Regions from separate parts of the Exiguobacterium sp. s168 genome, predicted to be linked through region 2. Evidence: a T-box and tRNA genes for the amino acid it is inferred to sense, from the RefSeq annotation. Region 2 holds a T-box; the other holds one or more tRNA genes.
The links. A T-box is a leader RNA that pairs with one kind of tRNA and senses whether it is charged. The one in region 2 lies ahead of ileS (isoleucine--tRNA ligase), so its partner is inferred to be a tRNA-Ile.

Region 1: it encodes a tRNA-Ile, which carries the amino acid that the T-box ahead of ileS (isoleucine--tRNA ligase) is inferred to sense. The anticodon was not compared.

What each region holds. Positions count from the first base shown of each region.
Region 1 covers NZ_JACSNE010000005.1:70,800-74,228, forward strand. Annotated here, with positions in the region: gene KNQ15_RS05020 (alpha-amylase) at 1-1,065, opposite strand, end outside; tRNA gene KNQ15_RS05025 (tRNA-Ile) at 1,182-1,255, opposite strand; tRNA gene KNQ15_RS05030 (tRNA-Met) at 1,267-1,340, opposite strand; gene KNQ15_RS05035 (Na/Pi cotransporter family protein) at 1,469-3,112, opposite strand; gene KNQ15_RS05040 (hypothetical protein) at 3,320-3,429, shown strand, end outside.
Region 2 covers NZ_JACSNE010000001.1:73,678-77,106, reverse strand. Annotated here, with positions in the region: gene ileS (isoleucine--tRNA ligase) at 1-1,811, opposite strand, end outside; T-box leader at 1,869-2,109, opposite strand; gene KNQ15_RS00410 (DivIVA domain-containing protein) at 2,111-2,632, opposite strand; gene KNQ15_RS00405 (YlmH family RNA-binding protein) at 2,658-3,428, opposite strand; gene KNQ15_RS00400 (YggT family protein) at 3,425-3,429, opposite strand, start outside.

The DNA of each region.
Region 1 (3,429 bases), on a different contig from region 2:
AAGTAAGATCGATGCATACGCATGCTGTTTGAACCAGTCATCTACCCATGATTCGAGTGATTCACCTGGTTGTGAATCATGATTATCGACGAACGTGACGGCATTCGTCGGGTGTGATTCGACGAGCGTATCTGCAAACAACGTTGTTAAATCAAACTCTTGTCCCTGGTTCGAAGCTTCATGGAATTTATAATGAAGGGGAACGTCGAACAAATCGATCGTGTAATCAACGCTATCAAGGAAATGACGGCAATCATCGAGATCTGATTTCCAGAACTCCCCGACCATATAGAAATCGCCATCATTTTTCTCGATCATCGATTTTGCAAATTCATGAACGAATTCATAATTGATATGTTTGATGGCGTCGAGTCGGAATCCTTGGCAGTCAATCGTCTCTTGGAACCAATGCCCCCAGCGGATCATCTCTTCACGTACTTCCGGATGGTTATAATCGATGTTCGCGAACATCAAATAATCATAGTTTCCGAATTCGTCATCGACTTGATCGTTCCAGTCTTTATTTTTACCGGATATCTTGAAGACACCGGTTTTTTCTTCACGGGCATCGAAATCCGTTCCATTAAAGAATTCATGTGTCCAGACAAAATCCGAATATTTTCCGTTTCGACCAGGGAACGTAAATTTCGTCCATGCTTCGATTTCGAATTCTTCTGAAATTTCTTTCGAACGGTCTTCTGGATGGACCTCAACGACATTGATTGTCTCAAGTTCATCGGCTGCTGCTTTATGGTTCATGACAACATCCGCATAAATGGCGATGTCATTCTCACGAGCGACTTGAATCGCTTCGACGAGTTCATCCTTTGTACCGTATTTTGTACGGACCGTTCCTTTTTGATCAAATTCGCCTAAATCATATACGTCATAAATTCCATATCCTGTATCTTCATCTGATTGACCTTTTGACGCCGGTGGAATCCACACGGACGTGATGCCGGCAGCACGTAATTCAGGCGCCCGCTCTTTCAAGCGTTGCCAGTGCTTCCCATCATTCTCTACATGCCACTCAAAAAACTGCATCATCGTATGGTTACGTTCCATCTCTCTTCGCTCTCCCTTAGTTACTATAGTATGAATATTATTACAATATCTTTACTATTCCCCGGAGGAACAAAAATAAACGCACCTCGTTTTTCAACGAGGTGCGTTCTACTGAATGGACCCTGCAGGGCTCGAACCTGCGACCGGACGGTTATGAGCCGTCAGCTCTAACCAGCTGAGCTAAGGGTCCTTAAGTAATAGTAGCGGCGGAGGGAGTCGAACCCACGACCTCACGGGTATGAACCGTACGCTCTAGCCAGCTGAGCTACACCGCCATGATGTATGTTGCTTTACTCTTACTAGATTACGAGATGTGGCGAAACTTGTCAATATGCTATTTCAAAAAAATAAACAGCTGATTTCATTTTTTGAAATCAGCTGTCATAGACAAATCGTATTTCGCTTAGTTCGTTAATGCCGTCCGCTGTTCAAGGACGAGATCCGTGATGTTTACAGCATGATCGCCAATTCGTTCGAGGTTCGACAAGAGATCGACGAAAATCATCCCTGCTTGGCCCGTACATTCGCCAGCGTTAACACGAAGGACATGGTGTTTACGGAATGAACGTTCGAGTGCATCAAGTTTACCTTCGAGTTCTAGAACTTTGCGAGCTCGTGTAACATCGTCCTCTTCGACGGCGCGAACGGCACAGTCGACGATTTCTTGCGTCAAGGCATACATATCATCAAGCTCTTGTTTCGCTGATGATGTGAACTGAATCCGGTTGACGATTTGGAAATCGACCAATTCGACGATGTTTTCGACGTGGTCACCAATTCGTTCAAAGTCATTGACGGCATGCATCAGTAACGAGTGTTCATTTGATTCACGCTCTGATAGATCATGTGCCGCTACTTTAACGAGATAACTTGTGACTTCTGTATTTAAATGATTAATCGCATATTCGATCTGTTCTGATTCTGATACATCCTTTTTATCATGCGATTGCGTGTAACGGTGTGCTTTTGCAAGCGCATCTTTTGAGAATTCACCCATTCGTAACACTTCAAGCTTCGCTTGGTTTAATGCGAGTGCCGAAGATTGGTTCAAGATATTTTGATCGAGATGACGCGGTTTTGAATCAATCGTCGTATCCGTACCCGGTACGATTTTTTGTACAAGCCATGCGATTTGCGCAATGAACCAACATTGAATCAACGTATTGACGACGTTGAATGTTCCGTGTGCAAAGGCGATTTGCATTTTCGGACCTAATTCAAGCGTGCCTGTGATCCATGTGATGAAGCTTGAGAAGATTGGTAATGCAATCAGGAACAATACTGTTCCGATGATATTGAAGATGACGTGTGCTGCTGCTGTTCGTTTAGCTGCAATCGACGCACCAAGTGCTGCGAGTACTGCTGTGATCGTCGTTCCGATGTTATCACCGAACAAGACCGGAAGAGCTGCTTTGATATCGATCATGCCACCAGCGTACAACTCTTGTAAGATACCGATCGTTGCTGACGACGACTGAACAAGAACAGTAAAGATTGTTCCGACGAAGACACCCAGCAATGGGTTATCCGACATCGATACAGTCAACTCACGGAACCAGACGCTTGATTCAAGCGGAGCCATTCCGTCGCCCATCAAAGTGAGACCATAGAACAATGCACCAAATCCGAAGAAAATCTGTCCGATGTATTGAACCCGTTCTTTATTGAAGAAGAAGATCAAGAAAGCACCAATCGCAATCGCTGGAAGCGCTGCTTCCTTGACGTTAAAGCCGATGATGAAGGCAGTAATCGTTGTTCCGATGTTAGCCCCCATGACGACTCCGATCGCCTGTCGTAAATTCATCAGACCTGCACTAACGAGTCCGACGACGATGACGGTCGTCCCTGACGACGACTGTATCAAAATCGTGACGACGATACCTGCTAGGATACCTAACAATGGATTTGTCGTATATTTATCAAGGATATAACGTAATCGGTCTCCTGCTGTTTTTTGGAGCCCATCTCCCATATACTTAATACCGAATAGGAAAATCCCGAGTCCACCGATGAAGGTGAAAATCATTTCCTGCAAATCATAGTTCATCTTGCCAGCTCCTTTATTTCATGTGGATTGATGTGTTTGTAAAGTTTATTTTCTCAACTTCCCCATTATGTAAAGGTCCGGTGAACTTGTAAATAGTTTTTGCAACATCCGTTTGTTAAGGTTTTATTAATCTGTACCATTACACAAAAACCCTTTATTACCAATCAAAATCAAACAATTGAAATCTGTTTTAAAACAGTAGAAAGAGTGATTCACTTGTCATTTTTACGTCAACTGATTAATTACTTACAAACTTCCTTAATTCCAAATCGTCTGTTTTTACGTCTTCGTTTGGCAGATGTTTCCCTTTATTTTTG
Region 2 (3,429 bases):
ATCGGTGCGATCGTGTTACCGATCGATTTAGACATCTTACGACCTTGACCATCCAAGACGAATCCGTGACTGACGACCGCTTTATATGGTGCTTTCCCTGTCGTTGCGACAGCTGTCGATAACGAAGAGTTAAACCAACCGCGGTATTGGTCAGATCCTTCAAGATAGAGATCCGCCGGACGCGTCAATTCAGGACGTGTCGCAAGGACACCGGCATGTGATGAACCAGAATCGAACCAGACATCCATGATGTCCGTTTCTTTTTTGAAGATACCGTTCGGGCTTGCTGGATGTGTGAATCCTTCAGGAAGCAAGTCGACTGCTTCGCGCTCATACCAGACGTTTGATCCGTGAGCTGCGAACAGGTTCGCGATATGATCAATCGTTTCCGGTGTGACGATTTCCGTACCGTCTTCAGCGTAGAAGATTGGAAGTGGTACACCCCAAGCGCGTTGACGTGAGATGACCCAGTCGCCGCGGTCTTTAAACATGTTGTGAAGACGTGTTTCGCCCCACTCTGGTACCCACTGGACGCCTTTGATCTCATCAAGGATTTCTGCACGGAAGTCTTTGATTGAAGCGAACCACTGTGGCGTTGCCCGGAAGATGACCGGTTTTTTCGTCCGCCAGTCGTGTGGATACGAGTGTTTGATGAACGATAGTTTTAAGAGAGCGCCTGCTTCTTCGAGGGCGAGACCGATTTCTTTGTTCGCATCCTCATAGAACATACCTTCAAATCCAGGAGCTTCTGCTGTCATGACTCCTTTATCGTCAACTGGGCAAAGGACGTCAAGACCGTACGCTTGACCGATGCGGAAGTCATCTTCCCCGTGACCTGGAGCTGTATGAACGACACCTGTCGCTTCTGCTGTAACGTGATCGCCAAGCATGACGAGTGATTCACGATCGTAAAGCGGATGTTTTGCCTTGATGTACTCGAAGTCCGCACCATTGAAGACACGTCCGACTGTTGCATCTTCCCATCCGAGTGCTTCGATGACTTCAGGAACGAGTGTTTCCGCTACGATATAGCCTTTTCCTTGATATTCGATCCGCGCATACGTCAGTTCCGCACTGACAGAGATTCCAAGGTTCGCTGGAATCGTCCATGGTGTCGTCGTCCAGATGACGAAATGATCCGTCGGCTCTAAGATGTTTTTTCCGTCCATGACTTGGAACGCGACATAGATGGCAGCTGATCGTTTATCTTGATATTCGATTTCTGCTTCAGCTAGTGCCGATTCAGAAGACGGTGACCAATAGACTGGCTTCTTCCCTTTATAGATATAGCCTTTGTTCGCCATATCTCCGAATAAACGAATTTGCGCTGCTTCAAATTCTGGTTGCAGGGTGATATATGGGTTGTCATAGTCACCGAGAACGCCGAGGCGTTTGAATTGCTCGCGTTGGTGATCGACTTGTTCGAGCGCATATTTCGCACATAATTCACGGAATTCCGCGACCGTCATCGATTTACGATCAACGCCGGCTTTTTGAAGTGCTGTTTCGATTGGTAATCCGTGTGTGTCCCAACCTGGTACGTAAGGCGACTGGAAGCCATTCATCGATTTATAACGAACGATAATGTCCTTTAAAACTTTATTCAATCCGTGACCCATGTGGATGTCACCATTCGCATACGGAGGACCATCGTGAAGGATGAACGTTGGCTTCCCAGCATTTTTTTCTTGGACCGCAGCGTAGAGGTTCATCTCTTCCCAACGTGCTTGCATATCTGGTTCACGTTTCGGCAAGTTGCCTCGCATTAAAAACTCCGTTTTCATCATCAATAAGGTTTCTTTGTAATCCATCTGACCATCTCTCACCTTTCGCTTTAAAAGTACAAAAAAAGCCAAGCTCATCCCTGAGATAGGGACGAGCTTGGCTGAACTCGCGGTACCACCCTACTAATCCTGCTCGTCAATTCGACGAAACAAGACCGCTTAAGTACTCGATAACGGGAGTGAGCCGGCATGACTTACTGTTCAGCGAACGTTCAGTCATGCACTCCAAGGGGATACCCCATCTTTTTCGTTGTTCGGGCTTCCACCATTCCCCGATTCGCTGTCAACCGTCCAAGATGCGACGTGTCCTTGTCATTGATTTTTATTTATACGACATCGTCGTCATTATACGCAACTGCTGGAACATCGTCAAGCGCTCCACGAGAAGAGAAATCAAACGCATCCCAGTCATGGCTCGTCAATAATTCCATCTGTGCATCGATCAATACTTTGAATCGATTACGATAGAGTTCGATTTTTTTGCGCATTTGCTCTACTTCGAAGTCTGTCCGTTGTGCCCGGCGTTGCGCCGCATCTTGCAACTGCTCTGCTTCACGTTCTGCTTGCTTTAGGATCAAGCTCGCTTCTTTTGAAGCATTGGCTTTGACTTCTTCAGCCGCTTCCTGTGCGACAATGATCGATTTGTTCAATGTTTCTTCCATCGAACTAAAGTAATCGACGCGTGCTTGCATGTTTTGAATGACTTCCTGTTGTTGACGATTCTCACGCAACAACAATTCAAAATCCTTGATGACTTGATCTAGGAATTCGTTCACTTCATCTTCGTCATAGCCGCGAAACTTTCGTGTGAACTCCTTATTATGAATATCGAGTGGCGTTAATGGCATGATGAATTCCTCCTCCGCATTTATCTTATCCTTTTAAAATACCGTATTGTAGCTTGATCCGGTCACGTTTCGTTGATCCGAGGATTGCAATCAACTTGACACGTCCCGTTCCACGCAAGGAAAGCAAATCGCCTTCTTCTAGCATGAAACTCGAATCATCCACTACTTTATAATTGACCTTACTTTCACCTTGTTTAATGAGCGTCTGTGCTTTTTGACGTGAGAAGCCGAGAATTTCACTCACGACCGTATCGAACCGGAGTGAACTGACGAACCCAAGTGTCTCTTCCCACTCTTGATCCTTCACTTTCAAACGGTCTTCCGCCTCAACACGTGAAAGACGAATCTTCGTCTTCCCTGCTCGTTCGACGTTTGCTTCGATATAGGTCGCGACTTCGTCCGCGACGGCAAATTGTACTTGATCCTGGATGATGACGTCGCCGAATTTGGCTCGTTTCAATCCGACGTTCAATAATGTACCGGTGACTTGACGATGAGAAAGTTCAACGAATTTAGTAGGATAATGAATGCGATAGATGGAGATGTCAAAGTCATCCGCGTTGTATTCATAATAATCTGGTGCGAGGATTGCCCGTTTACGTTCAGCGCCTTCGAAACCGCCCTCAAAAAAGAGGGCGCATTTCGAACCGACGAGTTCTTGTGTGATTTGTTGTTCACGTGGATCTAGGAAATCCGTTAATTTGAACGTATAGGTCGCTTCCACATGATCGATCCAGTTCAAGACTGAATCGACGAATTCCCGCTCGCTTCCACGATAATGATCGTATACGCTCATA